3 regions of the Streptomyces sp. NPDC007875 genome follow, and region 2 is predicted to be linked to each of the others. Evidence: riboswitches for the same ligand, from Rfam matches in the RefSeq annotation. Region 2 holds a riboswitch; each other region holds the start of a gene.

Region 1 (10,566 bases), on a different contig from region 2:
CTTCGAGGTCCACCCCGGCGGTGGCTCGGCCATCGACCCGCTGCCCTGGCTGCGCGGTCAGGGCCTCGACCCGACCTGACCGGCCCCGGGTCTGGCCCCACTCCCGACCCGGGCCCTGACCGCTGTAGCGCGCCACCGGCGCGCTACAGCCTCAGCCCTTCGGCCGGCCGCTACAGCTACAGCTTCTCCACCGGTGCGTACCGCAGCAGCAGCCGCTTCGGCTTCTCCTCGCCGAAGTCGATCGTCGCCTCCGCGTTGTCCCCGCTGCCCTTCACCGCCACCACCGTGCCGAGCCCGAACGAGTCATGGGTGACCCGGTCGCCGATGGCCAGCGCGACCACCGGGCGCTCCTTGGCCCGCCGGGTCGCGAACCCGCTGCCCCCGGTGCGCGACCGCGACGACGACAGACCGGACGACAGCCCCGACGGCGGGGTCGAGGCGACGCTGCCCATGGACGCCGACGGGGTGGCGGGCCCGGTGCGCCGCCACCGCACATACTGGTCCGGGATCTCCTCCAGGAAGCGGGACGGCGGGTTGTACGCGGGCTGGCCCCAGGCGCTGCGCATCGTCGAGCGGGTCAGATAGAGCCGCTCGCGGGCCCGGGTGATCCCCACATAGGCCAGCCGCCGCTCCTCCTCCAGCTCCTTGGTCTGGCCGAGCGCCCGCATATGCGGGAAGACGCCGTCCTCCATACCGCTGAGGAAGACGACCGGGAACTCCAGGCCCTTCGCCGTGTGCAGGGTCATCAGCGTGATCACGCCGGAGCCGTCGGTGTCCTCGTCGGGGATCTGGTCGGAGTCGGCGACGAGCGCGACCTGCTCCAGGAAATCCGCGAGGGTGCCGGGGTTCTCCTCGCCGCGGTCCTGCTCGAACTCCAGGGCCACGGCCGCGAGCTCCTGCAGGTTCTCGATCCGGGTCTCGTCCTGCGGATCGGTGGACGCCTGGAGCTCGGCCAGATAGCCGGTGCGCTCCAGCACCGCCTCCAGGACGGTCGCCGGGCCCGCCCCGGACTCCACGATGGTGTGCAGCTCCTCCATGAGCGTGTTGAACCGCTTGACCGCGTTGGCCGAGCGGGCCGCCATGCCGTACGCGTCGTCGACCCGGCGCAGCGCCTGCGGGAAGGTGATCTTCTCGCGCAGCGCCAGCGCGTCGATCATGGCCTCGGCGCGCTCCCCGATGCCGCGCTTGGGCACGTTGAGAATCCGGCGGAGCGGGACGGAGTCCTCGGGGTTGGCCAGCACCCGCAGATAGGCGAGGACGTCCCGGACCTCCTTGCGCTCGTAGAAGCGCACGCCGCCGACGACCTTGTACGGCAGCCCGACCCGGATGAAGATCTCTTCGAAGACACGGGACTGGGCGTTGGTCCGGTAGAAGACCGCCACGTCACCGGCCTTGGCGTCGCCCGCGTCCGTGAGCCGGTCGATCTCGTCGGCGACGAACTGGGCCTCGTCGTGCTCGGTGTCGGCCACATAGCCGGTGATCTCGGTCCCGGCGCCGGCCTCGGTCCACAGGTTCTTCGGGCGGCGGTTCTCATTGCGCTCGATGACCGCGTTGGCCGCGCTCAGGATGGTCTGGGTGGAGCGGTAGTTCTGCTCGAGGAGGATCGTCCGCGCGGTGGGGTAGTCCTCCTCGAACTGGAGGATGTTGCGGATCGTGGCGCCCCGGAAGGCGTAGATCGACTGGTCGGCGTCGCCCACCACGCACAGCTCGGCGGCCGTGGTCTCCTCGGTGTCCGTGCCCACCAGCTCGCGCACGAGGGTGTACTGCGCGTGGTTGGTGTCCTGGTACTCGTCCACCAGGACGTGCCGGAAGCGGCGGCGGTAGTGCTCGGCGACGTCCGGGAACGCCTGGAGCAGATTGACCGTGGTCATGATGATGTCGTCGAAGTCCAGTGCGTTGGCCTCGCGCAGCCTCGCCTGGTACATCGCGTACGCCTCGGCCAGCGTCTTCTCGAAGCCGTCCGTCGCCTGTCCGGCGAAGGTCTCCTCGTCGATCAGCTCGTTCTTCAGGTTGGAGATCTTGGCGCTGAAGGACTTCGGCGGGAACCGCTTGGGGTCGAGATCCAGATCCCGGCAGACCAGCGACATCAGCCGCTTGGAGTCGGCGGCGTCGTAGATCGAGAACGATGAGGTGAAGCCGAGCTTCTTGGACTCCCGGCGCAGGATGCGGACGCAGGCGCTGTGGAAGGTGGAGACCCACATGGCGTTCGCCCGCGGGCCGACGAGCTCCTCCACCCGCTCCTTCATCTCGCCCGCCGCCTTGTTGGTGAAGGTGATGGCGAGGATCTGGCCGGGGTGTGTCCCGCGGGCGCCGAGCAGATAGGCGATGCGGTGGGTGAGCACCCGGGTCTTGCCGGAGCCGGCGCCCGCGACGATCAGCAGCGGCGAACCGGTGTGCTCCACGGCGGCTCTCTGCTGCTCGTTCAACCCCTCGAGCAGGGCGGACGGGTCCACGACGGGCCGCGCCGCGCCGTCCCGGTAGTGGGCCTCCCGGGGCACGGGCGCGTCGAAGCCGCCGCTGAAGAGGTGATGCGGCACGTCCTCGGCACCATCGGGGCCGGGGTGCGCCGAATCCTCGGGCGGCGGTGGTGGCTCCTCGTTCGAAGGAGGCCCGAGGTCCGCCAGGAAGCTGTCGTCAAAGAGGCTGCTCATCGCTCCCCGAGTCTAGGCCGCCCCACTGACAGCCGATGCCCGAACATCACGAAACGGTTTCGGGCAAAACGGCCACCAGTCTTCACAGGAGCCCCACGCGTTGGCTACCGTCCTGCGTCAGGCGGCCCGGAAGATCCGTCGGCGAACCACGTCGGCACGGGCGGCCTCCGCCGAGTCCGGCACCGCCGTAAGGCGCCCGGAGCCGGGGACCCGACAACGCAACACCGGGGTGAATCGGCCCGAACGGCGTGGCACGCAGGTGCCGCCCGGACACGGCCGTAGGGCAACCTTCCGTACCGCCCGAACCCGACAGCTAACCCGGTAGGCGGTCCACGGAAGGAGTCGCCTCCCTTGGCGTCGCACCGCAAGCCGCGGAGCCGAATACCGGCCCCGCTCACCGGTCACGGCCGCCGTACGGCCGTCGGGTTCACCACGGCCGCCCTCGCATCCGTCACCCTGCTCTCCCAGACGGCCAACGCCGCGCCGGGCGACCCCAAGCCGGCCGGCCAGTCGATCGAGAAGGTCAAGGAGAAGGTCGACACCCTCTACCACCAGGCGGAGAGCGCCACCCAGCGCTACAACGCCGCCAAGGAGCGCGCCGATCAGCAGCGGGCCAAGGTCGACAAGCTGCTCGACTCCGTCGCCCAGCGCACCGAGAAGCTCAACGAGGCGCGGCGCACGCTCGGCGCCTACGCCGCCGCCCAGTACCGCGACGGCGGAATGGCCCGCTCCGCCGCGACCCTGCTGTTCTCCAATGACCCGCAGGACGTCTTCGACCAGTCGCATCTGATGGACCGGCTGACCGGTCGGCAGAAGCAGGCCGTCGACGACTTCCAGAAGCAGCAGGCGAGCGCCGCCAAGGAGCGCGGTAGGGCCAGCGAGAGCCTCGCCTCGCTGACCGCGTCGCAGAAGCAGCTGAAGACCCAGAAGAAGACCGTCCAGGACAAGCTGACCGAGGCCCGGCGGCTGCTGGCGAATCTGACCGCCAAGGAGAAGGCGCGGCTGGCGGCGATCGAGAAGAAGAAGGCGGAGGAGGCCCGCCGTAAGGCGGCCGCGCTCGCCGAGAAGCAGCGGCAGGAGGCCGCGCGCAAGAAGCAGCAGGAGCAGAACAAAGACAGCAGCTCCGGTTCGACGGCGCCCTCGGCCCCGGCCAACAGCTCCAAGGCGGCCCAGGCCATCGCCTTCGCGAAGTCGCAGCTCGGCAAGCCGTATGTCTGGGGCGCGACCGGCCCCAGCTCCTTCGACTGCTCAGGGCTGACGCAGGCGGCCTGGAAGGCGGCCGGGATCTCGCTGCCGCGCACCACCTGGGACCAGGTGAAGGTCGGTACGCGCGTCTCGACGTCCGAACTCCAGCCGGGCGATCTGGTCTTCTTCTACGACGACATCAGCCATGTCGGCCTCTACATCGGCGACGGGATGATGATCCACGCGCCGAAGCCGGGCGATGTGGTGAAGAAGGCGCCGATCACCGAGATGCCGATCTACGGGAGCGTGCGGCCCGCGTAGGGCGGGCGCGGGGGCCGTACAGGCCCTTGGCGTGGGGGGGGGGGGGGGGGGGGGGGCCCCCCCCCCCCCCCCCCCCCCCCCCCCCCCACCCCTGCCTCACCTCAACCGCTACGTTTCCGCGTCCGAGTTGCCGCGCAGTTCAGCCGCGCGCCGGTGGTTCCGGCACCCCAGGCCGACGGAGACGAGGGGTGAGGGCGTCCGCCGTGAACCCGACGTAGGTCCCGCGTAGCGACGCGTTCACGTGAAGAGGCGTGCAGGGTGCGGAATTCGGTGTGCACGGCATGGATGTACGGGCGGGCCGTCCGAAGTGATCCGCGATGTCACAACTGTGTGCTGGGCGCGATCTGGAGCGGTCACAACCCGTCGGCGGGGCGGCAGTTGGCGGCCGGGCGGCGTTCTCCATTGCGCACACTGGTTCTGCAGAGCAGGTCAGCACGGGCACAACGGATGACGAGTGGGGGGAACGCGCCATGGCGGACGGTTGCCGGGACTGTGAGACGTGTACGAGGTCGTGGCTGGGGCGGCTGCTCCAGAACGCGGCGGTGGGGCTGATGCATGTGGTGACGATCGGCATCAGCTATCTGGTCAAGAAGGGGTTCAGGCGGCACTGCCCGCAGTGCAAGCACCTGCTGTCGCGACACTCGCGCAGGGCGGACGGTTCATTCCGGGACTGAGCGCTCCTCACGGCGCGAGGGTCGTTCGTCCGAGGACGCCGATATCGCCTGGGCCCCGTAATGGATCAAGCGCCCGCCGGGCCCGGGATGGTCGCGCTGATCATGCCGGTCAGGCGGTGCAGTTGCGCGGCCAGGGCGCGGCGCTCCTGCGGGGTGAACTGCGACAGCGCCTCGTACTGGCGCGCCCGTAGCTCGGTTTGCATCGCGGTGAGGCGTTCGGCGCCTTCTTCGGTGAGGCGGACGAGGACCTGGCGCTCGTCCTGCGGGGAGCGACGCCGCGTGATCACACCCTTGGCCTCCAGTTGCTGGAGCATGCGGGTCGCGGTGGGCACGCTGACCTCGGCGCCGGCCGCGAGGCGGCCGACCGGCAGGCCCTCCCCCTCGGCGTCCTGCGCCAGGGGGTCGAGCAGGGCCACCTGCGACATGGACAGGCCGACCGCGGACTGGCCGACGGTGGCCGCCCGCGAGCGCCGCATGGCGTAGAAGAGCCGGTCGGCGGCCTGGGCCAGGTCTTCCACGCCCGCCTCGGGGGCCGCCTCGACGGCCGATTCGAGGGCGGGACCCGTCTCTGGTTCGCCCGCCTCTTGGTTGCCTGCCTCGCGCATGATTGTTAGCTTACTAAATAAGATTGGTTAGCAAGCTAAGTACTAGGAGGCTCATCATCATGCCCTTCCCCGCCCGTATCGACGTCCACCAGCACATCGTCCCGCCCATCTGGGCCTCGACCCTCGCCGCGCACGGCCTCGACTCCGGCGGCTGGGCCATCCCTGCCTGGAGCCCGACCAGCGCCATCGCGATGATGGACCAGCAGGGCATCGCCACCGGCGTCCTGTCGGTCACCTCCCCCGGCATTCACCTGGGCAGCGACGCACAGGCGCGCGACCTCGCCCGCGCCGTCAACGAGTACGGCGCCGAGGTCGTCAGGGACCACCCCGGCCGCTTCGGCCACTTCGCCAGCGTCCCGCTGCCCGACGTGGACGCCGCCCTGACCGAGACCGCGCATGCGCTGGACACCCTGGGTGCCGACGGCGTCGTCCTGATGTCCAACGCCCACGGCCGCTACCTCGGCGACCCCGACTTCGAACCGCTGTGGGCCGAGATCGACCGCCGCGGCGCCACCGTCTTCGTCCACCCCGCCCAGCCGCCGATGCCGCTGCTGCCCGGCACCCCCGCCCCGCTCGCCGACTACGTCTTCGACACCACGCGCACCGCCCTCAACCTGGTGCTGAACGGCGTCATGAGCCGCTACCCGGACATGCGGGTGATCCTCTCCCACGGCGGCGGCTTCCTGCCCTACGCCGCGTACCGCTTCTCCGGCCTGACCTCCACCGTCGTGGACCGCGAGCGCAACGCCGAGGACATCCTGCGCGACCTGAAGCGGTTCTACTTCGACACCGCCCTGTCGGCCAGCCCCAGCGCCCTGCCCGCGCTGCTGGCCTTCGCCGAGCCCGGTCACGTCCTCTACGGCAGCGACTGGCCCTTCGCGCCCCAGGACGCCGGCACCTACTACAACCACTACCTGGAGACCTACCCCGACTACGCCCCCGGCCAGGCCGAGGCCATCGACCGCGGCAACGCCGAGGCGCTCTTCCCCCGCCTCGTCCGCTGACCCACCCATCCCGACCCGAGAAGGGAGACGCAGGTCACATGCGGTCCTGTCACATCTCCCCGAGCCGTTCCGTCAGGGAGGTGTCACGACAACAACGGCATAGGAGAGCCCGTCATGGATGCTCGTTTGAACCTCTTCGGCAACCCGCTCCTCGGCACGTTCCTGAAGCACATCAACTCCGCGGGCAAGGCGGTCACGGACTCGGCGCTGCCGGCCGCGACGCAGGAGCTGGTGAAGCTCCGCGCCAGCCAGATCAACGGCTGCGGCTTCTGCACCGACATGCACACCAAGGAGGCCGCGAAGGCCGGGGAGACCTCGACGCGCCTCAACCTCGTCGCGGCCTGGCGGGAGGCCACGGTGTTCACCGATGCCGAGCGCGCCGCCCTGGAGCTGGCGGAGCAGGGCACCCGCATCGCCGACGCGGCCGGTGGCGTCACGGACGAGGCGTGGGCGAACGCGGCCAAGCACTACGACGAGGAACAGCTCGCCGCCCTGGTGGCCATCATCGCCATCATCAACACCTACAACCGCCTGAACGTCATCGTCCAGCAGCCCGCCGGCGACTACCAGCCCGGCCAGTTCGGCTGAGACCGGCGTCCGCCGTCGGAAACCCTCAAGGGCGGTCGAGCCGGAGGCGCTCGGCCTTCGGCAGCCCCGCGACCACCAGGTCGTAGGAGTCCTCGATGAGCTCCCGGACCAGCCGGTCCGGGAGGCCGCCGTCGACCGTCACCGTGTTCCAGTGGCGCTTGTTCATATGCCACCCCGGGATGATCAGCTCCGGATACCCCTCACGGAGCCGGCCCGCGTCCGCCGGGTCGCACTTCAGGTTCACCGTGAGGGGACGCGCATCCAGCGTCGTCAGGGCGAAGATCTTGCCGACCACCTTGAAGGCCGCGACCTCCGGGTGACGGGAGAACGGGAACTCCTCCACCGCCGCGTTGAAGGAGAGGCAGAAGGACCGCAATTGTTCGGGGGTCACTCCGGATTCTCCTCGCACTCGACGTACTCGACCGAAAAGGCTCAAGGGGTGCAACAACGAACTCACCGTAGCCCAGGCCCCCGACAGCCGACTGGCGAGAATCCGTGGAGGCTCGGCAGAGACGCTCTTGGTTGCTGTCACGGCCTGTGCCTAGCCCCGGCGGACGCGTCGACGAGGTGCTGCTCGACCGCACCAAGCTCGACCATCGACTTCGGGCTCCTCGCCCGCACCGTCTCGCGGGCGTTGGAGCAGCGCGGAGCGGCTCAGCCGTAACACCGCTTACGCGCGGACCAGCATGATCGTCTCGTTGGGCACGATCGCGCCCTCCGCACGGCGTTCAAGCACGAGGAGGCCGACCGCGATGTTCCGGTAGGTGCCCGCCAGGCGGGGATCTCCCAGCAGAAGGAGGGCCACCTCGGACAGCGCCAGCGCTTCCAGACGGAGGAAGGTGGCCTCCGACGCCGTGAGGGGCCGTAGTGCCGCGGCGTGATCGGTGGTCGCCGCCACGATCCTGGCGGCCATCTCCTCGAAGGCACCGGCGAATACGCTGTGGTTGCGGCTCCGGACCAGGGACTCCTTCGCGTCCCTGGCGATGTCCGCGAGCGCCTCCGGCATCAATACCCGTACGCGGGAGGCGGTGAAGTCGACGCCGCTCAGCACCCGGTGGACGAGTGCCTGATAGGTGTCCGACCGCGCCGTGCCACGCCGGGAGCCCCTCCGCCAGCCGGCCAGACGGAGCAGCAGGGCGGCCAGTCTCAGGGCTCGGTAGGCATCGTAGGAGTAGCCGCGTGCCATGGCTTCACCGCCGGTCTCGTAGCCGGTTGTGACGAGTTCGCCGACGTCCGGCACGAGGGAGAGCCCCAGATCCGTGGCGCTGACGATGGCATCCCGGACGGCCGGGATCACGGCTCTGCGCGATTCGAACGTGACTCCGGCACGGAACATGGCACGGAGGTCGTCGCATGCGAGGGCCACGGTCAGGAGCAGGGCCGGATACTCCGGGTCGTTCCAGACCACGTTGCCGGCCGAGCCACGCGAACGGGTCATGACGTACTCGGTTGAACCACCGCCCGGACGGATGACGCCCGCTTGGTCGATGAGGTCCCGCACCAGGGCAAGCGCCCACCTGCCCTGGTCCAGGATCGCCTCGTCCCGATGACTCCGGCCGAGCCAGGAGTCGGACTCGCCGAGCCTCGCGCCGCCGAGCCCGCCGGCCGCCCCGTTGCCCTGGACCGGGTGGGGCGCGAGGCCGGGCCGTAAGTCCTCGGGAGCGAGCCACCAGGGATTGGGCGCACCGTCCGGCACCCACAGCGACAGCGACAGGGGGTTACCGTCCGAGGGGGCGTACCAGACGGTGTGCTCGGTCGTCGGAGCGGCGAGGCGGAACCCAGGGTCGGCGACTTCCGCTTTGGTGGGCAGCCGATAGCTGACGTCCTCGGGCAGGAGGCTGTTCAGCCACCGCACGAAATCCCAGGACTGCACCCTGGTCATCCCCGTGGCGGCCGCCTGCGGCGGGGCGTCGATCGGGCCGCGCTCCGTCGGCAGGAGGTGTTCCGCCGCGAAGAGACCGTAGATTTCCCGCGTCACCGGCCGCGCGCAGACCAAGGTGTCCTCGCCCAGCCGCACCGTGTCGCGAAGCCACCGCATGACCGTGACGGCCGTCATCAGACGGCGCCGGAGCGAGTCGACGGGCTCCCAGAGGGCTTCCTCGCGCAGCGCTTCCAGACGGCGGACCACCGACACGTCGAGTTCGGTCGCCTCCTCCTCGCAGTCGAAGGCCAGGGCGAGCGCCCTGACGGTCTCCGAGGACAGGCATGCCTCCACCACCGGGGCCGGGTCCACGCGGGCCGCGTACAGCAGTGTGGTCTCGCGCCACCAGTCGTCGTCCACGTTGGCGGCCAGGACGTCGACCCGGCCCCGGCGCTGGATGTGCAGGGCGGCCAGATGTTCCTGGAAGGTGAGATGGGCGAAGGAGTACAACCCGCGCTCCCGCTCGATCAGCAGTCCGCTGACAACGATCGCGTCCAGGAACTCCTGTGAGGACAGAATCGAGGAGACCCGGAACAGAAGAGGACGCAATACGTCCGAGGCGTACTCGCCACGGATGTCGCGCATCCGGTCGGCCATCATCACGAAGGCCAGCTCCCGCAGCACCACCTCCTTCTTGGCTCCCGTCAGCTCATCCCGCGACGCCGCCGCCCCGCCCTTGGCCTCATGGCGGCGCCACAGCAGCACCTCGCAGATCTCGCCGTACAGCTCGGCCCGGCTGCCGGGCAGCGCGCCCCGGTAGCGGTGCACATTGGCGATCATCGTCAGCAGGAGCGGATTGGCCGCCAGGTCGTACAGAACGGGGCGGGCTCGCAGCCGGGCCAGCAGGTCCTCGGCACCCTCCTCGGCGCGGTCGGCGACGGCGGCGTCGTCCGTGCCCGTACTCAGCCGCTCGATCGCGCGGTACCAGCCGTGGACGAAGCGCCGGATCTGCTCGCCGGTGAAGCGGCGCACCTGAAGCACCCTCGCGCGGTTGACCGGGGCGCTCGCATAGCCGTGGGGCGTGAGGTGAGGACGAAATCGTTCCCCTCGTACTGCTCGATCTGCTCCTCGACCCACTTGGACACATGGCGCCGGCCCTCCTCACGGGCCACCTCGTCCAGACCGTCCAGCAGTACCACGCACCGCCCCTCCTCGAGCTGACGGGCGAACCACCCCGGTGGCTCATCGCCCTTCAGCCGCCGCAGCGAAGCCCCGATGATCTCCGGCAGCGAGACGTCCGGGCGCGCGCTGATGGCCTCGGCGTGGTCCCGTAACAGCAGCAGCACCGGCAGGTCGCGTCCGCCCCGCTCCCGTGCGAGCCCCAGCGCCAGATGTTTGAGCAGCGTGGTCTTACCGGTGCCGGGGGCTCCGATGATCGCGAGTGCGGCGCCTTCCGGCTTACCGAGGAAGTCCCGTACGGACTGCCGCACCCCTACGGCACCGTCTACGCCACCGCCGACGTCCCCGGGGAGCGTCCCCGCCAGGGACTCGCGCGACGCCTCATGTGTCGGCCTCGGCGCCAGGCTGACGTCGACGAAGACCTCCTCGAGGCCAGGGGTGTAATCCCCGCGCGTGGCCAAGCCCTTGAGGTCTATGAAGCGGTGGTGGCTCAATACG
Region 2 (10,566 bases):
ACGCCGTCCTCGAAGCTGCGCTTCTGGGTGTAGCCCGCGTCCGTGAACACCTTGATCATCTTGGTGTTGGCGGGCAGCACCTCGGCGGCGAACCGGCGGATGTCGCGCTCGCGCGCGACCGCGGCGATGTGTTCGAGGAGCGCCGAGGCCACCCCGCGGCCCTGGTGGGCGTCCTGGACGAGGAAGGCGACCTCGGCCTCGTCGGCGGGGGCCGCGGCCGGCATCCCCCGTCCGTCGATGCGGTCGTAGCGCACCGTAGCGATGAACTCATCCCCCACGATGGCCGCCAGGCCCACCCGGTCGACGTAGTCGTGGTGGGTGAAGCGGTGGACGTCGCGGTCGGACAGGCGGGGGTAGGGGGCGAAGAAGCGGTAGTACTTCGACTCGTCCGAGACCCGCTCGTAGAAGCTGACCAGCCGCTGGGCGTCATCAGGGGTGATGGGACGGATCTGTGCCGTGCCGCCGTCCCGGAGCACCACATCGGCTTCCCAGTGGGTCGGGTAGGCGTGATGGTCCGACGGGCTCCGCATGGGGCCCAGGGTACGGGCCCGCCCGGTCCGGATGGTGGACACCCTTGCGTCGGGGCCGAGTGTCGGGGGAAGGTCCGTATCGGGCCAGTCCGGGCACGCCCGGGCCCACTCGGACATCGACCGGGTGAATCCGGACACCGTATGATTTTGGTCTAGACAACAGCACCCGTCACACCTGAAGGGCAACACCATGGCTGAGCGCCGCGTCACCATCGGCTGGGCCGAGGGCCTGCACGCCCGCCCTGCGTCGATCTTCGTCCGGGCGGCCACCGCCGCCGGCGTCCCCATCACGATCGCCAAGGGCGACGGCACCCCGGTCAACGCCGCCTCCATGCTGGCCGTGCTGGGCCTGGGCGCCCAGGGCGGCGAGGAGGTCGTCCTCGCCTCCGACGCGGACGATGCCGAGGTCGCGCTCGACCGGCTGGCGAAGCTGGTGGCGGAGGGCCTCGAGGAGCTTCCCGAGACCGTCTGATCCACCGCCCGATGCACATGTGATTCCCGTGTGATTCAAAGGTTCGGCACGGCGGGGCCGCGGTGACCATTTACGGCCACCGCGGCCCCGCTATTTTTCCGTTTCCACCCGGACTCGGCGCCCCGAAAACCGGGCGCCGCGAAACCACGCAGAGAATTCCCGAGAGTTGTATACGGGATCGCTGTTAATTCCGGCCGCTCGCCGTGTTTACGGAATGTTTCGAAGCCCTCACCGGGATGGGGCGGCGCGACCGGTATTCCGCCAGCGCGCGCTCGGTGTGCGCGGCGGCGAGCGCCCGCGCCCGGTCGGCGTCGCCGCGCGCCACCGCGTCCACCAGTGCGCCGTGCTCCGCCCAGGACTCCACGGCCCGCGCGCCCGGGTCGGGGTGCCGGGCGCCCCCGGGCGGTGCGGGCTGCGGTACGGGAGCGGCCGCGTACACCCACGCGGTCTTGCGGCGCAGCTGGACGAGCATCGCGGCCAGGCTCGGGCTGCCGGACGCCTGGGCGAGGGTCTCGTGGAACCAGTCGCCCAGCGGCCGCAGCTCGCCCAGCCGACCGTGCTGGGCCCGCTCCCGGCCGAGCCGGACCAGCCCGCGCAGCACCTTCAGATGGGCCTCGGTGCGGCGCTGTGCGGCCCGCGCGGCGCCCAGCGGCTCCAGGAGCGCCCGGATGTCCAGCAGATCGGCCGCCTCGCGCTCGGAGGGCTGGGCGACGCAGGCCCCCGCGTGCCGCCGGGTCGTCACGAAGCCCTCGGACTCCAGGGTGCGCAGGGCCTCGCGGACCGGCACCCGCGAGACGCCGTAGCGCCGGGCGAGAAGTTCCTCGGTGAGCCGGCTGCCGGGCTGATATGTGCCGGAGACGATGTCGTCGCGAATCGCCGTGCACACCGCATGCGCCGAAATCCGGCGACCGCCCTGGACCGCGGTCATATCCCCGCTCACTTCCGGTCCCACATTGTCGAACCTCCGCCTTAACGCCCGCGAAACGCACCCATGGAACGCGCGTTGAACGACTCTATTCCAATCGGACGTCATTTCCGATGGCGGAGTGCATTTCATGGATATTTTTTGGTCAGCGGGCGGCGGCACGCCGAAGGCCCCGTCCGGTGGACGGGGCCTTCTCGGAGTCTCACGGGACCGCGGGCGTGCGCGGAGCCTCGCGGGGTCGGACGTTCGCGGAGTCCCGCGAGGTCAGACGTTGACGCCGTGCGAGCGCAGATACGACAGGGGGTCGATGTCCGAGCCGTAGTCCGGGCTGGTGCGGGCCTCGAAGTGCAGATGCGGTCCGGTGACGTTGCCGGTGGCGCCCGACAGGCCGATCTGCTGGCCGGGGGTGACCTTCTGGCCGACCGAGACGCTGATCGACGACAGATGGCCGTACTGGGTGTAGGTGCCGTCGTTCATCTTGATGACGACGTTGTTGCCGTAGGAGCCGCCCCAGCCCGCCTCGACGATCTCGCCCATGCCCACGGAGTGCACCGAGGTGCCGGAGGAGGCGTGGAAGTCGATGCCGGTGTGGCTGCCGGAGGACCACAGCCCGCTGGCCGCCTCGTAGCCGGTGGAGACGTAGGAGCCGCTGATCGGCGATTCGAAGGTGTTGAGGCGCTTGCGCTCGGCCTCGCGCGCCGCGCGCTCCTTGGCCTCGCGCTCGGCCTTGGCCTTCTTCGCCGCGGCCTCCGCCTTTCTGGCGGCCTCCTGGCGGGCGATCGTCTCCGCCTTGGCCTTGGCGGCGGCCTGCTCGGCGGCGGTCTCCTGGGACTGCGCCTGCTCCTCGATGTGGTCCGCGATCCCGTCGCCGATCACGATCGCCTGGGTCAGACCGGTCTGCTGGGAATTGGGGCCGGTGTCGGCTGCGAACGCCTGTCCGGTGATCCCGGCGACGACACCCGAGGCGACGGTGGTGATGCCCACGACGTTCGCGCCGGTGCGGACGTTGACCTTGGTGGTGCGGCGGTGTTTCCCGGTGGCAGTGCGGGTGGACGCCATGCTGAGGCGCACTCCTTCCTTCCTTCTCGCCTACCGGGTTAGCTGACGGGTTCGGAGCAGGAAGGTCTCCTACGGACTCCTCCCCCGGCCGGGGAAGGCGCCCGATTCACCCCTGGGGACGTGTGGGTCCCCGGCTCCCCTGGCTCGCGCCGTACGGGGACTCGGCGATGACTGTCCGTGCCGCGGGTGCGGCGGGTTGCCGGCGAACAGCCGGACTGACGCTAAACGGGCCCGCTTTCGATCACCAAACGGTTCCGGTTTTTTGTTGCTCTCCCCACAAACCAAACAAGCCGTCACTGCCGCAAATCGGGCATGAAGGAAGGACCCCGGCACCCTTACGGGGGCCGGGGTCCTTCCGTTGCGAGCTCGTCGAGCGGACCGTCTGCCGGATCGGCAGCGAACTCGGATCGTCAGTGAGTCGGCCAGGTGGTCGGCTCCTCGGCCAGATCCAGCCAATCGGCCAACTCCGGGCGGCTCAGCCGGAGATGACGCGCACCTCACCGATGCCCAGCGCCCTGACCGGCTCCTCGATCACCGAGGCATCCCCGACCAGCACCGTGACCAGCCGGTCCGCCGGGAAGGCGCTCACCACCGCGGCGGTCGCCTCCACCGTGCCGGTCTCCGCGAGGCGGGCGTACAACTGCGCCTGGAAATCGTCCGGAAGGTGCTGCTCGACCTGGTCGGCGAGGGTGCCCGCGACGGACGCCGCCGTCTCGTACTTCAGCGGGGCGACGCCCACCAGGTTCTGCACCGCGACATCGCGCTCCTCGTCGGTGAGCCCCTCCTCCTTCAGCGTGCGCAGCACCTTCCAGAGGTCCTCCAGCGCGGGTCCGGTGACCTCGGTGGCCACCGAGCCGCTGATCGCCAGCATCGCGGCGCCCGCGGAGCCGCCCGAGGGAGCCGGGGGCGCGGAGCGCAGCACCTGGCCGAAGGCGCGCACCCCGTAGGTGTAGCCCTTCTCCTCGCGCAGCACACGGTCGAGGCGGGAGGTGAGGGTGCCGCCCAGGCAGTACGTGCCGAGCACCTGCGCGGGCCAGATCCGGTCATGGCGGTCGGCGCCGACGCGCCCGATGAGCAGCTGGGTCTGCACCGCGCCCGGCCGGTCGACGATCACCACACGGCCGAGGTCGTCCGCGACGATCGGGGGAACCGCGCGCGGCGCGCCCGCCCCGCCCGTCCAGGCACCCAGGGTGTCGGCGAGCGCCCCGTCGAGGTCGACCCCGGTGAGGTCGCCCACGATGACGGCGGTGGCCGTGGAGGGGCGGACATGCGCCTCGTAGAACGCCCGCACGGCCGCGGCGTCGATGCCCTCGATGGTCTCCTGGGTGCCCTGGCGCGGCCGGGACATCCGCGACTCGGCCGGGAAGAGGGCCGCGGAGAGGGCCATCGAGGCGCGGCGGGCCGGGTTGGCCAGCTCATGGGGGATCTCGTCCAGCCGGTTGCGCACCAGCCGCTCGACCTCGCCGTCCGGGAAGGCGGGGGCGCGCAGGGCGTCGGCCAGCAGACCGAGCGCCTTGGGCAGCCGGGAGACCGGGACCTCGAGGGAGACGCGGACGCCGGGGTGGTCGGCATGCGCGTCCAGCGTGGCGCCGCAGCGCTCGAGCTCGGCGGCGAACTCCTCGGCGTCGTGCTTGTCGGTGCCCTCCGACAGGGCGCGCGCCATGATCGTGGCGACGCCCTCGAGCCCGGCCGGCTCGGCGTCCAGCGGCGCCTCCAGATTGATCTCGACGGCGACGACCTGCTGGCCGGGGCGGTGGCAGCGCAGCACGGTAAGGCCGTTGGGCAGCTGACCGCGCTCGGGGGCCGGGAACGCCCACGGCTTGGGCGCGCCGCCCTTGGGCTGCGGGTGGAAGGTCATGGTCGCGGTGACGGCGTCGCTCACTGGGCCGCCTCCCCTTCTGCGTCGGTCTCGGCGGTGTCGGCTGCGTCCTCGGCGCCCTGGACGGGCTCGTAGACCAGCACGGCACGGTTGTCGGGGCGCAGCCGCGCCGCGGCCACGGCCCGCACCTCCTCGGCGGTGATGTCGAGCACCCGCTCCACCGCGGTCAGCGCCAGCTGCGGATCGCCGAAGAGCACGGCGTACCGGCACAGCTCGTCGGCCCGGCCGCCGACCGTGGCCAGCCGGTCCAGCCACTCGCGCTCGATCTGCGCCTGCGCCCGCTCCATCTCCTGCGGCGTCGGCCCCTCCTCGGCGAAGCGGGCCAGCTCCTCGTCGACGGCGGTCTCGATGGCCGGCACCTCGACACCGCCGGAGGTCTTCACGTCCAGCCAGCCCAGCGAGGGGGCGCCGGACAGCCGCAGCAGGCCGAATCCGGCGGCCACGGCGGTGCGGTCGCGGCGCACCAGGCGGTTGTGGAGCCGGGAGGACTCCCCGCCGCCGAGGACGGTCAGCGCCAGATCGGCGGCGTCGGCCTCCCGGGTGCCGTCATGCGGCAGCCGGTAGGCGGCCATCAGGGCGCGGGCCGGGACCTCCTCCTCCACGACCTCGCGCAGCTGGCCGCCGATCACCTCCGGGAGCGTGCCGTCGCGGGGCGGCCGCTTGCCGTCGTGGGAGGGGATGGAGCCGAAGTACTTCTCGATCCAGGCGAGCGTCTGCTCGGGGTCGATGTCGCCGACGATCGACAGCACGGCGTTGTTCGGCGCGTAGTAGGTGCGGAAGAACTCCCGCGCGTCCTCCAGGGAGGCCGCGTCCAGGTCGGCCATGGAGCCGATCGGGGTGTGGTGGTACGGGTGGCCCTCGGGGTACGCCATGGAGACGAGCTTCTCGAAGGCGGTGCCGTACGGGACGTTGTCGTACCGCTGGCGGCGCTCGTTCTTGACGACGTCGCGCTGGTTCTCCAGGCTCTCCTCGTCCAGCGCGGTCAGGAGGGACCCCATCCGGTCGGCCTCCAGCCACAGGGCGAGCTCGACCTGGTGGGCGGGCATGGTCTCGAAGTAATTGGTGCGCTCGAAGCTGGTCGTGCCGTTGAGCGAGCCGCCGGCCCCCTGCACCAGCTCGAAGTGGCCGTTGCCGGCCACCTGCGCCGAGCCCTGGAACATCAGGTGCTCGAAGAGGTGGGCCAGACCGGTGCGCCCCTTGACCTCATGGCGCGATCCGACGTCGTACCACAGACAGACCGCGGCGACCGGGGTCAGATGGTCCTCGGAGAGCACCACGCGCAGGCCATTGGCCAGGCGGTGCTCAGTCGCTTTCAGGCCGCCGGAGCCGGCCTGCTGCGTGGCCGTGTGACCCATGGGCATGTACGTCCCTTCGATCGCGTGATGGAGCGCGTGCCAGCCGCATGCGCAGCGCTTCTGTCACTGTATGCAAGGGGACGGACATCTGGCGAAGTTCCGGTCCGTTCCCGTCCTCCCGAGCTGCCCCGAACCGTTTCGGCGGCCTCTCGGGCGCCGGACCCCGCCCTTCGAGGGCTCGTCGCACGGGGCCGCCGCACCCCGTTTCGGGGCCCGCTCCGGCCCTTGCCGCCCCGGCCCGTTCCACACTTGTCGGCGGCCCGGGCCACAATGGTCCGCGTCAGATCCCGTATCGGCAGTTGAAGGAGCCGCAAGCGCGATGGTCCGCCGCCGCACGAAGACCCCGCCGCCGGACGACTTCGAGGAGCGCATCCTCGACATCGACGTCGTCGACGAGATGCAGGGCTCCTACCTCGAGTACGCCTACTCGGTCATCTACTCGCGCGCGCTGCCCGACGCCCGTGACGGGCTCAAGCCCGTGCACCGCCGCATCCTCTACCAGATGAACGAGATGGGGCTGCGCCCCGAGCGCGGCTTCGTCAAGTGCGCCCGCGTCGTCGGTGAGGTGATGGGAAAGCTCCATCCGCACGGCGACGCGTCGATCTATGACGCGCTGGTGCGCATGGCGCAGCCGTTCTCCATGCGCCTGCCGATGGTCGACGGCCACGGGAACTTCGGCTCGCTGGGCAACGACGACCCGCCCGCCGCGATGCGGTACACCGAGTGCCGGATGGCGTCGGCGACGTCGCTGATGACCGAGTCGATCGACGAGGAGACGGTCGACTTCTCGCCGAACTACGACGGCAGTGAGCAGGAGCCGGTCACCCTCCCCGCCGCCTATCCGAACCTGCTGGTCAACGGCACGTCCGGGATCGCGGTCGGCATGGCGACCAATATGCCGCCGCACAACCTGGGCGAGGTCATCGCCGCCGCCCGCCATCTGATCCGGCACCCGGGCGCGGACCTCGACACGCTGATGCGCCATGTGCCGGGCCCCGACCTGCCCACCGGCGGCCGGATCGTGGGCATGAGCGGCATCCGGGACGCGTACGAGACCGGTCGCGGCACCTTCAAGATCCGCGCCACGGTGGCCGTGGAGGACGTGACGGCCCGCCGTAAGGGCCTCGTCGTCACCGAGCTGCCCTTCGCCGTGGGGCCCGAGAAGGTCATCTCCAAGATCAAGGACCTGGTCGGCGCGAAGAAGCTGCAAGGCATCGCGGACGTCAAGGACCTCACCGACCGCGAGCACGGGCTGCGGCTGGTCATCGAGATCAAGAACGGCTTCAACCCCGAGGCCGTGCTGGAGCAGCTCTACAAGCTCACGCCGATGGAGGAGTCCTTCGGCATCAACAACGTGGCGCTGGTGGACGGCCAGCCGCTCACGCTGGGGCTCAAGGAGCTGCTGGAGGTCTATCTCGACCACCGCTTCAACGTGGTCCGGCGGCGCAGCGAGTTCCGCCGCACCAAGCGGCGCAACCGGCTGCACCTGGTCGAGGGTCTGCTGGTGGCCCTCCTCGACATCGACGAGGTCATCCGCCTCATCCGGCAGAGCGACAACGCGGCCGAGGCCAAGCGGTCCCTCATCGAGCGCTTCGGCCTCTCCGAGGTCCAGACGCAGTACATCCTGGACACTCCGCTGCGCCGGCTGACCAAGTTCGACCGGCTGGAGCTGGAGTCGGAGCGCGACCGGCTCAACACCGAGATCGAGGAGCTGACCCGGATCCTCGACTCCGACGCCGAGCTGCGCAAGCTGGTCTCCGGCGAACTGGCCGCGGTGGCCAAGAAGTTCGGCACCCCGCGCCGCACGGTGCTGCTGGAGTCGTCGAACGCGCCGGTGACCGCGGTGCCGCTGGAAGTCGCGGACGACCCCTGCCGGGTGCTGCTGTCCTCCACCGGGCTGCTGGCCCGTACCGCCGACGGCGAGCCGTTCCCGGTCGAGGGGAAGGCCAAGCGCGCCAAGCACGATGTGATCCTCTCGGCGGTCCCGGCGACGGCCCGGGGATCCGTGGGGGCGGTGACCTCGACCGGGCGGCTGCTGCGGCTCACGGTGATCGACCTCCCGATGCTCCCGGAGTCGGCCGGGCCGCCCAATCTGGCGGGCGGAGCGCCCATCGCCGAGTTCCTCTCCCTGGAGGAGGGCGAGGAGCTGATCTGCCTCACCACCCTGGACGAGTCCTCACCGGGGCTCGCCATCGGCACGGAGCAGGGCGTCGTCAAGCGCGTGGTCCCCGACTACCCCGCCAACAAGGACGAGTTGGAAGTCATCGGCCTCAAGGAGGGCGACCGGATCGTGGGCGCGGTGGAGCTGCGCACCGGCGAGGAGGATCTGGTCTTCATCACCGACGACGCCCAGCTACTGCGCTACGCGGCGAGCCAGGTGCGGCCGCAGGGCCGCGCCGCGGGCGGTATGGCGGGCGTCAAGCTCGCCTCCGGCGCCAAGGTGATCTCGTTCACGGCCGTCGACCCGGCGAGCGACGCGGTGGTCTTCACGATCGCGGGCTCGAGCGGCACGCTCGATGACTCGGTACAGCAGTCGGCCAAGCTCACCCCCTTCGACCAGTACCCGCGCAAGGGCCGGGCCACGGGCGGGGTGCGCTGCCAGCGGTTCCTGAAGGGCGAGGACATCCTGGTCCTGGCCTGGGCGGGCGCGACCCCGGCCCGCGCGGCGGGGGCGAACGGAACCCCGGTGGCGCTGCCGGACATCGACCCGCGCCGGGACGGCTCGGGTGAGCCGCTCGCCAAGCCGGTGACGGTGGTGGCCGGGCCGGTGTAGCCCGGCACGAGGAGGACGAGCGCGCGGCAGGGGCGCGGCACCGCGAGGGTGCCGCGCCCCTCGCCGTTCACGGGCCCCTGCGCCTTTCGCGGGCACCCTCCCGTTCACAGTCCCCCGCGGCGTTCACGAGCGCCCGTGGCGCTCACTCCCCCGGCCCCGGGACAGCCGGAAGGCCCCGACCCTCGCGGGCGGCGGAAGGCCACGGCACACGTGTCAGTGGCCGCTCCCGTTGCGCCGGGCGCGCAGCTGCCGGAGGGCGAGGCGCGCACCGGCGTGGCCGCGGTCCGCCGCCCGCCGGAAGTGCCGCTCCGCCTCGCCCAGCTCACCATGGTCCAGATGGACGGTGCCGAGCACCACCATGGCCGAGAGGTCACCCGTCGCGGCGGCCTTGCCGAGCCAGTGGACGGCCTCGGCGTACGCGCCCCGCTCGCCCAGCCCGATGCCGTAGACAGTCATCCCCCGCGGATCACCGGCCTCGGCCGCCTTACGGGCGAGCGATTCGGGAATCGGTCGCCCCTCGTCGTAGGCCGCCCTCACCATCGCCCTCAGCCCGGGGTCCAGCACGCGTGCCCCTCGTCTCCCCCGGCGCCTGCGCCACCGCGCCCATAAACCACCCATATCCGCCCCCTCCACCCCCGAAGCGCCATTGTCGCGCCTGGCTCCCACCCCATGGAACGGCAGACGCGCGGCGGGATGCGGACTGCCGCCCTCCGCCGCATGCAGACCGTAAGGCGCCCATGCGGCTCCCGCCACGCGTTCTTCCGGGGCTCCGGTGCACACGCACGGCGCGCGCTCACGGCTCCAGCGCGCACTATCGATCAAGAGAGGTTAGGCTTACCTTCGTGAGCACGTGTGCGACCGCTTCCCGCGACCTGTCCGAGCCGCTCGCCGGGACGGCGGCCACCGCCCCCACCTGGCTGCTGGTGGAACAGCCCGGGCCCTGGGGCACCGAGGCTCTTACCGCCAGCCGGCTCGACAGGGCCCTCGGACGCGCGCTGGAGCACGCCGCCGAGGACACCGGCGTACGGGTCGCGCTGATCCGCCGCCCCGGCCGTCACGCCGATCTGCACACCGGCGCCCGGCACCGGGTCTTCGTGGCCCACACCCGGCCCGGCCGCTCCTGGATCCGCACCACCGCCCTGGACGACCCCGCACGGCTGCTCGGCCTGGACTTCGCCGCACTGGGCGCGGGCGACCCCGGCGGGCTCACCCTGCGCCCCCACGACCCCGCGGCCTGGGAGGAGTACACCGGCGATCCGCTGGTGCTGGTGTGCACCAACGGCAAGCGCGACCGCTGCTGCGCCCTTCTCGGCCGCCCGCTGGCCGGTGAGCTGACCGCCTCCGGTGTCCATGGCACCTGGGAGATCACCCATATCGGCGGCCACCGCTTCTCCCCCACCCTCGTCGTGCTGCCGCACGGCTACACCTACGGCCGCGCCACCGCCCAAGGCGTCAAGGACGTCATCGAAGCGCTGCGGCAGGGCCGGGTCGTCACCGAGGGCTGCCGCGGCCGCTCCGCCTGGGAGCGCCCCGGCCAGGCGGCGGAGCTGGCCGTCCGCGAACTGACCGGCGA
Region 3 (10,566 bases), on a different contig from region 2:
CCGGGCGGGCCGGCCTCGCTGTGGTCCCAGGCGCGGACGCGGATCGGGAGGGGCTCTCCCAGCACCTCCTTGGCCAGGGTGGCGATCCGCCCAGCGGCGTCGGACATGTCACACCTCCGTGATGGCGAGTCAGGAAGATTCACTCACCACGTAAACACCATGGAACCCGCTTTACAGTCCCGCCGACACGTCTGGAATCGGTAAAACAGCTTCAAAAGGCGGGCCATCTGCGGGCAGACGAAAGGGCGTCCGCCCCACGGATGGCGGACGCCCTCGGCGTCGGATGTGCGGGTCCGGCCCGGAGGTCAGGACGCCTTGGCCTTCTCGGCCGGTGCCGACGGCTTGGCCGCGGCGGCGGCGCTGACCGGGGAGGCGGCCTCGTAGAACTCCTCCCGGGGGTTCTCGATGGCGCCGAGCGAGACGACCTCGCGCTTGAGGAACATCCCCAGCGTCCAGTCGGCGATCACCCGGATCTTGCGGTTGAAGGTCGGCATGGCCATGCCGTGGTAGCCACGGTGCATGTACCAGGCGAGACGGCCCTTCAGCTTGATCTTCATCTTGCCGAAGACGATCATCGCGACGCCCTTGTGGAGGCCCAGGCCCGCGACGGCGCCCTTGTTGGCGTGCTTGTACTCGCCCTGCGGGAAGCCCCGCATACCGGAGATCACGTTGTCACCGAGGACCTTGGCCTGGCGCAGCGCGTGCTGGGCGTTCGGCGGGCACCAGGCGCCCTCGCCGACGGCGAGGTCCGGCACCTGGGCGTTGTCGCCGGCGGCCCAGATGTAGTCGGTGCCCTGGACCTGGAGGGTCGGGGCGGTGTCCACATGGCCGCGCGGGCCGAGCGGCAGGCCGAAGCGGGCCAGCGCCGGGTTGGGCTTGACGCCGGCGGTCCACACGATGGTGTTGGAGTCGACCTCGAGGCCGTTCTTGAGGACGACATGGCCGTCGATGCAGGAGTCCATCGAGGTCTTGAGGTAGACCTCGACACCGCGCTTCTGCAGGTGCTCCAGACCCCACTGGCCCAGCTTCGGGCCGACCTCGGGGAGGATCTTGTCGGCGGCGTCGACGAGCACGAAGCGCATGTCCTCGCGCTTCACGTTCGGGTAGTACTTGGCCGCGTCGCGGGCCATGTCCTCGATCTCACCGATAGTCTCCGCGCCGGCGAAGCCACCGCCGACGAAGACGAAGGTGAGCGCCTTGCGGCGGATCTCCTCGTCCGTGGTGGAGTCGGCCTTGTCGAGCTGCTCGAGGACGTGGTTGCGCAGGCCGATGGCCTCCTCTATGCCCTTCATACCGATGCCGTTCTCCGCGAGACCGGGGATCGGGAAGGTGCGGGAGACCGCGCCGAGGGCGATGACCAGGTAGTCGAAGGGCAGCTCGTACGTCTCGCCGACGAGCGGCTGGATGACAGCGACCTTGCGGTCCTGGTCGATGGTCGACACTCGGCCGGTGAGGACCTCCGCCTTGGGGAGCACGCGCCGCAGCGGAACCACGACGTGGCGCGGGGAGATGCTGCCGGCCGCAGCTTCGGGGAGGAAGGGCTGGTACGTCATGTACGAGCGGGGGTCGACGACCGTGACGGTCGCCTCGCCGTACCGCATCTTCTTGAGGATGCGGCGTGCCGCGTACAGGCCTACGTACCCACCGCCTACAACGAGGATCCTGGGACGCTCCGTGGTGCTCATGTTTCGAGTATCCAGCACCCTCCGAGGGGGACCTCGTGAGCCCCTTCACAAGCATGGTGACGGTATCTGCTACACTCCGCCGCCCCCGTGACGGATGCCATATCGACGGAGGGGAACCACACGGCGGATCGGCACGTTCCCGCCCCCTCTGAGCAGGGCTTGTGGTTGAACTCGGGAGTAGACCAGGCGGTCCGCACCGGGGCCCGCGACACCCCCCTGACACCTCACGATCCGGTCAGCGACGGGACCCGGCCACCGAAACCGCCCCGGAGGGCCGCATCGGTCGGCCACCAGGCGCCTTTTTCATGTGAAGAGTTTCACGAACTTTCTCGGAGGCGGTTCACGGACGGCCCCCGAAGGGGGTTCCGTGGCCGCTCATACGTTATTCCGCCCGCTCAGGCGATGCTCCAGGCGATGCCGTCGAGGATGTCATGCTCGCTCACCACGACCTCCTGGGCGCCGGTCCTTTCCATGATCGAAAGCAGGATGAGCGCCCCCGCGCCGATCACATCGACCCGCCCCGGGTGCATCACCGGAATCTCCGCCCGCTCGGCGTGGGTGGAGCCGAGCAGCTTCGCGGTGATCTCGCGGACCTGGTCGACGGTGATCCGCGAGTGGTGGATCGCGGAGGAGTCGTACTCCTGCAGACCCAGCGCGATCCCGGCCACGGTGGTGACCGAACCGGCCAGCCCGACCAGCGCGTGGCCGTCCGCGGGACGGCAGGCACGGGTGAGCGGCACGGTCCGCTCGGCGAGGTCCAGCGCCGCGTCCACATCGCCCTTTATCGCGGCGAGCTGATCCTCCGTCGGGGGATCGGTGATCCGGCCGTCCGCCACCAGATGGCGCTCGGTCAGCCGGACGCAGCCGATGTCCACGCTGCGGGCCGCGCGCACCCCCTCGCCGCCCTCGACGAACTCCGTCGAACCGCCGCCGATGTCCACCACCAGATACGGCCCGGCCACATGATCATGACCCATGAGCTCCTTGGTGGCCCCGGTGAAGGAGAACTCCGCCTCCTGGTCCCCGGTGATCACCTCGGGTTCCACGCCCAGGATCTCCACGACCCCGCGCACGAACTCCTCGCGGTTCTCGGCGTCGCGGGAGGCGGAGGTGGCCACGAAGCGGATGCGCTCGGCGCCCAGCTCCCGGATGACCTGCGCATACTCGCGGCAGGCGGCGAAGGTGCGCTCCAGGGCCTCGGGGGCGAGCCGGCCCGTGCGGTCCACGCCCTGACCCAGCCGGACGATCTTCATCCGGCGGTCGAGCTGGCTCAGCTCCCCGGTGGCCGGATCGGCGTCCGCCACCAGCAGCCGGATCGAGTTGGTGCCGCAGTCCACGGCGGCGACGCGGGTCATGCGCGCTCCTCCCGGCCCGTGCCCTCGGCCTCGCAGGGGCTCACACACGGGCCCTTGCGCCACCACTCCGGCAGCATCGCGAGCGCCTCGTCCCCGAGCGGATTGACCCCGGGCCCGGCCGCGAGGGCGTGGGCGACCAGGACGTGCAGGCACTTCACCCGGTCCGGCATCCCGCCCGCGCTGGGGAAGCCCTGGAGCACCTCGATGGCGTCGCGGCGCGCGATGTAGTCCTCGTGGGCGGCGCGGTAGGCGGCGGCGAGCTCGGGGTCGGTGGCCAGCCGGGCCGTCATCTCCTTCATCACGCCCTCGGCCTCCAGCGTGCCGATCGCGGACGCGGCGCGCGGACAGGTCAGGTAATAGAGGGTGGGGAAGGGCGTACCGTCCTCGAGCCGCGGCGCGGTCTCCACGACGTCCGGATTGCCGCAGGGGCAGCGGTGCGCGATCGCACGCAGACCCCGGGGCACACGGCTGAGCTGCTCCCGTACGGCGTGAATGTCCGCGTCGGTGGGCGCGGTGGGCTCCGTCTGGGGCGGGGGCGTATCCATGAGTGGGAAAGTTCTTCTTCTTCGTTTCGATTCGTCACCGGGTGCGACTGGTGGCCGGAGCGCGGCGCCTCAGCGGCGCGCGCTGCCCGCCCCCGCCGCGTCCGCCGTGTCCACGGCGTCCCAGAGGTTGGAGTACCAGGGGCGGCCGGCCGCGCCCTGGTCGGTGGAGCGCTCGGTGGAGCCGCTGCCGTCCACCACGCTGTAGCCGGTCTCCCCCGGCATCAGGAAGTGCAGCCGCTCCCGGGCCTGCTGCTCGGTGTAGGCGGGGTCACGCAGCCGGGCCTTCCGCTCCCGCAGCTTCTTCACGTCCTCACGGGCCCGCTGTGCCTCGCTCCGCTGCTCGGCGATGTCGGAGCGCTGGGAGATGTACTGCCGCATCGGGTAGGCGAGCGCCACCACGAGGGAGCAGACGACCAGCGCCAGCAGGGCCGCGCGGCCGGTCAGCCGGCCCCGGCGGCGCTTGGTCCGCACCCGGTAGACCCGGGCGGCGGCGTGCTCGCCGAGCGCCTTGAGCCTGGTCGCGGTGGAGAACCGTTCGCGATCCGCCGGCACGTCGCCTCCCCGGTGATGACTTCGCTTGAGTGACGCGTAACGCCGTCCCCGGTCACGGTACGGGACCGCGGCCGGGGACGGGTGTCAGACGTGTCTGCTACTTGAGGTCGTACGCAGGTCAGCCCTTGAAGCGCGGGAAGGCCGAGCGGCCCGCGTACACCGCGGCGTCGTCGAGGATCTCCTCGATGCGCAGCAGCTGGTTGTACTTGGCCACCCGCTCGGAGCGGGCCGGGGCGCCGGTCTTGATCTGGCCGCAGTTGGTGGCGACGGCCAGGTCGGCGATGGTGACGTCCTCGGTCTCACCGGAGCGGTGCGACATCATGCACTTGTAGCCGCTGCGCTGGGCCAGCTCGACGGCGTCGAGGGTCTCGGTCAGCGAGCCGATCTGGTTGACCTTGACCAGCAGGGCATTCGCGGTGTCGCTGTCGATACCGCGGGAGAGCCGCTCGGGGTTGGTGACGAAGAGGTCGTCGCCGACCAGCTGGACCTTGTCACCGAGCTGCTCGGTGATGGTCTTCCAGCCGTCCCAGTCCTCCTCGTTCAGCGGGTCCTCGATGGAGACCAGCGGGTACGCGGCGACCAGCTCGGCGTAGTACGAGGTCATCTCGGCGGCGGTGCGGGACTTGCCCTCGAACTCGTACGACCCGTCCTTGTAGAACTCGGAGGCGGCGACGTCGAGCGCGAGCGCGATGTCCTGGCCCGGCTGGTAGCCGGCCTTCTTGATCGCCTCGAGGATCAGGTCGAGGGCCTCACGGTTGGAGCCGAGGTTCGGCGCGAAGCCGCCCTCGTCGCCGAGGCCGGTGGACAGGCCGCGCTCCTTCAGCACGGACTTCAGGGTGTGGTAGACCTCGGCGCCCCAGCGCACGGCCTCGGAGAAGGACTCCGCGCCGATCGGCGCGATCATGAACTCCTGGATGTCCACATTGGAGTCGGCGTGCGATCCGCCGTTGAGGATGTTCATCATCGGGACCGGCAGCAGATGGGCGTTCGGGCCGCCGAGGTAACGGAAGAGCGGGAGGTCGGACGCCTCGGAGGCGGCGTGCGCGACCGCGAGGGAGACGCCGAGGATGGCGTTGGCACCGAGCGAGGACTTGTCCGGGGTGGCGTCCAGGTCGAACATCGCCTGGTCGATCAGGCGCTGCTCGGTGGCGTCGTAGCCGACCAGCTCGGGGCCGATCTGCTCGATGACGGCGAGGACGGCCTTCTCCACGCCCTTTCCGTTGTAGCGGTTCTTGTCGCCGTCACGGAGCTCGAGGGCCTCGAAGGCGCCGGTGGAGGCGCCGGACGGAACGGCGGCACGGCCGGTGCTGCCGTCGTCGAGGCCGACCTCGACCTCGACCGTGGGGTTGCCTCGCGAGTCGAGGATCTCGCGAGCTACGACGACGTCGATGGACGGCACGAGGTTCTCCTTCGTATGGGTCTGCGGTAGCAGCACGAGCCTAACGGGCCGGGAGGGCTGCACCCCGCGTTCGCCCGCCCCACGAGACAGGGGCGTGACACAAAAAGCCAGATTCTGAATCACATATCCAGATTTCTGGTGAATCGGAAGATGAAGGAGCCCCGGTGGGGCGCGCCATAGGGGCGGCACGCCCCGACCGGGGCTCGTCTCAGGGTGCTCGGGCGGCGGCCTCAGGGGACTCGGAGGGGTCCTCGGGAGACTCGGGAGGAGTCCTCAGGCCGCGGCCGCGACCGTGACCGTGGCTCAGCCGAGGTGCAGCTTCTGGCCCGGGTAGATCAGGTCGGCCTTCTCCACGATGTCCTCGTTCAACTTGAAGAGCTTCTTCCAGCCGCCCTTGACGTGGTGCTCCTTGGCGATCTTGCCAAGGGTGTCACCGGACTTGACCTTGTACTCGCCGTCACCCTTCTTGATCGGGCCACGGGGCTGCTCACGCGTGGCGCGCTCGGGCGCGGTGTGCGGCTGCGCCTTCGGCTGGGCAGGCTGGGCGGCCGGGGCCGACTTGGTGGAGGCCGAGGGCTGGTCCTGCGAACCGGAGGGCGCGGACGGCGCGGACGGGCTGCCGCCGGAGGTCAGACCCTTGCCGCAGACCGGCCAGGCGCCCTTGCCCTGGCTGCCGAGGACCTTCTCGGCGATCTGGATCTGCTGGGCCTTGCTGGCCTTGTCCGCGGTGGGGGCGTAGGCGGTGCCGCCGTACGCGGCCCAGGTGGAGCTCGAGAACTGCAGGCCGCCGTAGTAGCCGTTGCCGGTGTTGATCGACCAGTTGCCACCGGCCTCGCACTGCGCGACCTGGTCCCACTGGGAGCTGGTGGCCGCGGAGGCGGAGGTCGCCCCGATGAGGGGCGCCGCCACGGCGGCACCGGCGAGACCGGTGAGCGCGGCGATACGGGTGGCCTTGGAGGGACGGCGGTGCTTCCCGTTGGACTTCAGCATCGTTGGTTCGTTTCCTCACCGACGCCTACGAGGTGAGCTGTCGGGTTCGGACGTGAGTTGCCCGGCCGGTCGCGATGATCGCTCCCGGCTTCACCCCTAGCCGACGAGCCCGTGTCCACAGGCCACTCGGCACCTACCTTGGGTCCCCCGCTCCTGCCTTCGGCGCTGACGCGTCGGTTCCCCCCGACCGCCGGCAGGATTCGGCGTGACGATCGACGGTGCCCGCGGTGGCGAGCGGAAAGACGTTAAACACACCTCCCGAGAACGTTCAAACACCCCAATGGCAGCGAATGGGGCTGTAATTGATCTCACTCGGCCCACATCGGCGCAGGTAGGGCCGGGTGAGGAGAGATCGGACACGAGGTGCGGCCCGGAAATTGTGACGAGATGTATGTCTCACCGGAACCAGATCGGGCAATTCCCCCCGAATCACTGCGCCCTGATGGAGAGGTCGAGTCGCTGACCAGGGATGATCAGGTCGGGGTCGATTCCGATGAGGTCCTCGTTGCTCTCGTAGAGCCCTTCCCAACCTCGGGACACATTCCGGTCCTCGGCGATGCCTGACAGGTTGTCACCGGGGCGAACAGTGTAATCGTCGTCCGTGGGGCTCTGGTCGCGGTCCGCGGCGTCACGCGAAGCGTGGCGCCCGGAGGGCTGCCCGTCCGCCGCATCGCCGTCCTCGGCCCGCTCCCCGGCGTCCGGGGAGCCGCGGTGGCGGCCGGAGGGCGAGGGGTCGGCGGAGGGATCCGACGAGGACCCCTTCGAGCCGTCCGACGCCGAGTCGTCCGAGGCCGGGTCATCCGAGGCCGAACCGTCCGACGTCGGGGTGTCCGATGCCGAGCCGTCCAGTCCGTCGGGGGACTTGGAGGTGCGGGGGGCCTCCGACTCCTCGGTCGATCCGGACGAATCCGGCTCACCGGCGCTGCCGGACGTCCCCGAACGGTCCGACTCCGCGGAGGAGGAGCCGTCCCGTCCCCGGTCCCCCACCTCGCCCCGGCCCGTCCCCGGGTCCGCGGTGGCCGTGCCACCGGGGTCCACATCGGGGGCGCCGGAGCCGTCGGTGAGCCCTGCACCCAGCGCACAGCTCGGCCAGGCGTCGGGGCCGCGGTCGCCGAGGATCGACTGGGCGACGGATATCTGCTGGGAGCGGCTGGCCAGGTCGGGGCGCGGGGCGTACTCCGTGCCGCCGTAGTCCTTCCACATGTCGAGGGTCAGCTGGAGTCCGCCGTAGAAGCCGTTGCCCTCGTTGGCGCTCCACATGCCGCCGCTCTCGCACTCGGCGACCTGATCCCAGGTGGAGGTCTGGGCGGCCTGTGCGCCGGACGCCCCGAAGAGGGGCAGGGCGATGCTCGCTCCCGTGACCCCCGCCGCGACGATGATGGCCGGAGCCTGACGGGGGCGACGGTGTCGACCATTACCGGAACGCATGCGATTGCCCTCTCTATGGCGAACTCGGTTGCCGGTGAACATAGCGAGGGCACTCGATCATCACAAGCCGATGTATCCCAGGTCACGCCGAGGTCACATGGCTGATCATTCGTCACCAATGTCCGTACGTACGGGGCTTGGACGCCTCAGCGGTCCGCGGAATTCCAGGTCACCGGGAGCGTGCGCAGCCCGCGCATGATGAGCCCGCCGCGCCACCGCAGATCCTCCGGATCCGCCGCGAGCCGCAGTCCGGGCAGGCGCCGCAGCAGGGTGGCGATCGCGGTCTGCGCCTCCAGCCGGGCGAGCGGGGCGCCGAGGCAGTAGTGGATGCCGTGGCCGTAGCCGAGGTGCTGGTTGTCGCGGCGGGTGAGGTCGAGGACGTCGGGCTCCGCGAACCGCTCGGGGTCCCGGTCGGCGGCGGCGAGCACCACCAGCACCGGCTCCCCTTCGGCGATGTGCTGCCCCGCGAGGGCGAGCGGCTCGGTGGCGAACCGCCAGGTGGCGATCTCCACGGGCCCGTCGTAGCGCAGCAGCTCCTCGACCCCGGCGGCCAGCAGCCGCTCGTCCCCTTCTTCCAGGGCCCGCCGCATGACGGCGCGCTGCTCCGGATGGCGCAGGAGTGCGTAGACGCCGTTGCCGATGAGGTTGACGGTGGTCTCGAAGCCGGCGAACAAGAGGATGAAGGCCATGGCCGCGGCCTCGTTCTCGGTGAGGTGCTCACCGTGGTCGCTGGCCCGGATCAGCCCCGAGATCAGATCCTCCCCGTCCTCTTCTTCCCTCCGCTCCACGAGCTCCAGGCGCTTGCGGTGGATCAGCTCGCCGAGATACGCGCGGATCCTCTTCACGGCGCGGGCCACTCCGCCGCGCGGGCCGCCGCCGTGCCGGATCATCGCGCCGGCCCAGTCCCGGAAGTCGTCCTGGTCCTCGCGCGGCACCCCGAGCAGATCGCAGATCGCATAAATAGGGAGAGGGAAGGCGAACTCATGGATGAGGTCCGCCTCTCCCCCTTCCTCGAAGGCGTCGATGAGCTGATCGGTGAGGGTCTGCACCCGAGGGGCGAACGCGGCGACCCGGCGCGGGGTGAACGCCTTGGACACCAGCCGCCGCAGCCGGGTGTGGTCCGGAGGGTCGATATTGAGCAGATGTGTCATCAGGTCGGCACGTTGTTCGCCGGGAATGCCCACCTTGCCCTTTGCGTGGGCCGCCGCGCTGTGCCGCTGGGGGTTCTTGGAGAGCCGGGGATCGGCCAGCGCCTTCCTGGCATCGGCGTAACGGGTCACCAGCCAGGCGTCGACACCACTGGGCAGCGTGGTCCGGTGCACCGGGGCGTGCTCGCGTAGCCAGGCGTACGCAGGGTAGGGATCGGTGGCGAACTCCCAGGTGAAGAGGGTGGGAGCGGAGCTGTCACGGGGCTGTTCCGACACGCCCCGACGATACCCGCGCCCAGTCGCCCCCTCCGGCCTGTCGGAAGTAACGGGCAACACGAGAAATAAGTGAATAAGCAGAACAAAGAGAATAAGGGAGTAATGACCGGGATGAATGTCTAGCGGAATTCCCCATTCATCTCCACACACCCTTCACCACCCGCGCACAGCGCGGGTCGAATGCCCGGATATCTGATGGCTGCGACCGCCGTTCGGTGGTTGCCCGCGCCGCCCCGATACGAACCCCCGGGACATGCCCTGACGTCGGTCAACGCGGTGAACTGACGGTGTGGCTGAGACGGCGTCAGGTGAACGAATGGGACTGGGGCACATGCACGGGGCCCAGTGATACCGGTGATACGATCACCGCGCTTGCCAGGCGAGCCAAGGGCGCGTAAGACACACGGCGATCCGGCACATCAGCCGAGAGGATCCCCACTCTGAGGAGCATTATGCCGCCAGTTGGGCATATGGAGCCGTTCCGGCGCACCGACGCCTGCGCGCTGCCGTCGGCAAGACGAGTGCGATGTCCCCGGAACCCGCGGGCGCCGTACGGGCGCTGACTTACCGCTGCTCAGGCACATTCCAGACGCATAACGCACCACACCTCCCTAAAGTCCCTGGCGGTCTAGTCGTTTAAAGAGAGTCTTAATGACGCAATATCTACAGGATCCAGCACTCTGGGCCCTGATCGCTGGCACGCCTCTCGCCGCAACCGCCATTATTCGCGGGCGAAAGGCGCGGGCGAATCTGCGCCAGGAGAAGGCGGAGCTAGAGAAACGCGCGGCCGACCTCGAGAACAATTACGCCGACGCGGTGCAGGAGGCGCACAACCGCGCCGAAGAGGCCACCAAGAGCGCGCTGAAGTCCGCTATGCGTACGCTTCAGGGTCTCGCCAACGAGCAGCAGTTGGCCATCTCCAAGACGCAGGACAAATACGGCGAGCATCAGCTTCTCCAGGACCTCCTGGAGATCGACCACATGAACTCGCAGTTCGGGCGGCGTGCGCAGTCCATCGCGGTGCTGTGTGACGGCTGGCTGGGCCGGCAGCGTGCGGTCGCGTCGGTGTACGACGTGGTCCGCAGCGCCAAGGGCCGTATCCGTCACTACACCCGGGTGGAAATCCGCTCACAGAGCAACTTCGCACTGGTCAGCCGGGCCGTGGAACCGGTCGCGCTGGCGCTGGCC

What was found. A riboswitch is a leader RNA that binds a small molecule or an ion and turns the genes downstream of it on or off. The one in region 2 is predicted to bind cyclic di-AMP.
Region 1: linked by a shared signal. The riboswitch ahead of ACFYOY_RS17335 (NlpC/P60 family protein) and the one ahead of ACFYOY_RS26735 (M23 family metallopeptidase) in region 2 are both predicted to bind cyclic di-AMP.
Region 3: linked by a shared signal. The riboswitch ahead of ACFYOY_RS42450 (transglycosylase family protein) and the one ahead of ACFYOY_RS26735 (M23 family metallopeptidase) in region 2 are both predicted to bind cyclic di-AMP.

What each region holds. Positions count from the first base shown of each region.
Region 1 covers NZ_JBIADZ010000007.1:263,955-274,520, reverse strand. Annotated here, with positions in the region: gene ACFYOY_RS17345 (M23 family metallopeptidase) at 1-79, shown strand, start outside; gene pcrA (DNA helicase PcrA) at 177-2,651, opposite strand; cyclic di-AMP (ydaO/yuaA leader) riboswitch at 2,825-2,995, shown strand; gene ACFYOY_RS17335 (NlpC/P60 family protein) at 3,003-4,157, shown strand; gene ACFYOY_RS17330 (hypothetical protein) at 4,628-4,831, shown strand; gene ACFYOY_RS17325 (MarR family winged helix-turn-helix transcriptional regulator) at 4,897-5,436, opposite strand; gene ACFYOY_RS17320 (amidohydrolase family protein) at 5,496-6,440, shown strand; gene ACFYOY_RS17315 (carboxymuconolactone decarboxylase family protein) at 6,555-7,028, shown strand; gene ACFYOY_RS17310 (MmcQ/YjbR family DNA-binding protein) at 7,054-7,419, opposite strand; gene ACFYOY_RS17305 (NACHT domain-containing protein) at 7,699-9,921, opposite strand; gene ACFYOY_RS17300 (NACHT domain-containing protein) at 9,852-10,566, opposite strand, start outside.
Region 2 covers NZ_JBIADZ010000013.1:188,680-199,245, forward strand. Annotated here, with positions in the region: gene ACFYOY_RS26720 (GNAT family N-acetyltransferase) at 1-530, opposite strand, end outside; gene ACFYOY_RS26725 (HPr family phosphocarrier protein) at 721-1,002, shown strand; gene ACFYOY_RS26730 (GntR family transcriptional regulator) at 1,187-1,930, opposite strand; gene ACFYOY_RS26735 (M23 family metallopeptidase) at 2,192-2,986, opposite strand; cyclic di-AMP (ydaO/yuaA leader) riboswitch at 2,999-3,163, opposite strand; gene ACFYOY_RS26740 (pitrilysin family protein) at 3,462-4,868, opposite strand; gene ACFYOY_RS26745 (pitrilysin family protein) at 4,865-6,226, opposite strand; gene ACFYOY_RS26750 (DNA topoisomerase IV subunit A) at 6,540-8,993, shown strand; gene ACFYOY_RS26755 (sel1 repeat family protein) at 9,207-9,557, opposite strand; gene ACFYOY_RS26760 (sucrase ferredoxin) at 9,836-10,566, shown strand, end outside.
Region 3 covers NZ_JBIADZ010000035.1:22,982-33,547, reverse strand. Annotated here, with positions in the region: gene ACFYOY_RS42480 (cyclopropane-fatty-acyl-phospholipid synthase family protein) at 1-107, opposite strand, end outside; gene ACFYOY_RS42475 (NAD(P)/FAD-dependent oxidoreductase) at 306-1,685, opposite strand; gene ACFYOY_RS42470 (Ppx/GppA phosphatase family protein) at 2,081-3,040, opposite strand; gene ACFYOY_RS42465 (DUF501 domain-containing protein) at 3,037-3,585, opposite strand; gene ACFYOY_RS42460 (septum formation initiator family protein) at 3,655-4,137, opposite strand; gene eno (phosphopyruvate hydratase) at 4,256-5,536, opposite strand; gene ACFYOY_RS42450 (transglycosylase family protein) at 5,840-6,526, opposite strand; cyclic di-AMP (ydaO/yuaA leader) riboswitch at 6,534-6,701, opposite strand; gene ACFYOY_RS42445 (transglycosylase family protein) at 6,956-7,954, opposite strand; gene ACFYOY_RS42440 (cytochrome P450) at 8,101-9,378, opposite strand; gene ACFYOY_RS42435 (ATP-binding protein) at 10,030-10,566, shown strand, end outside.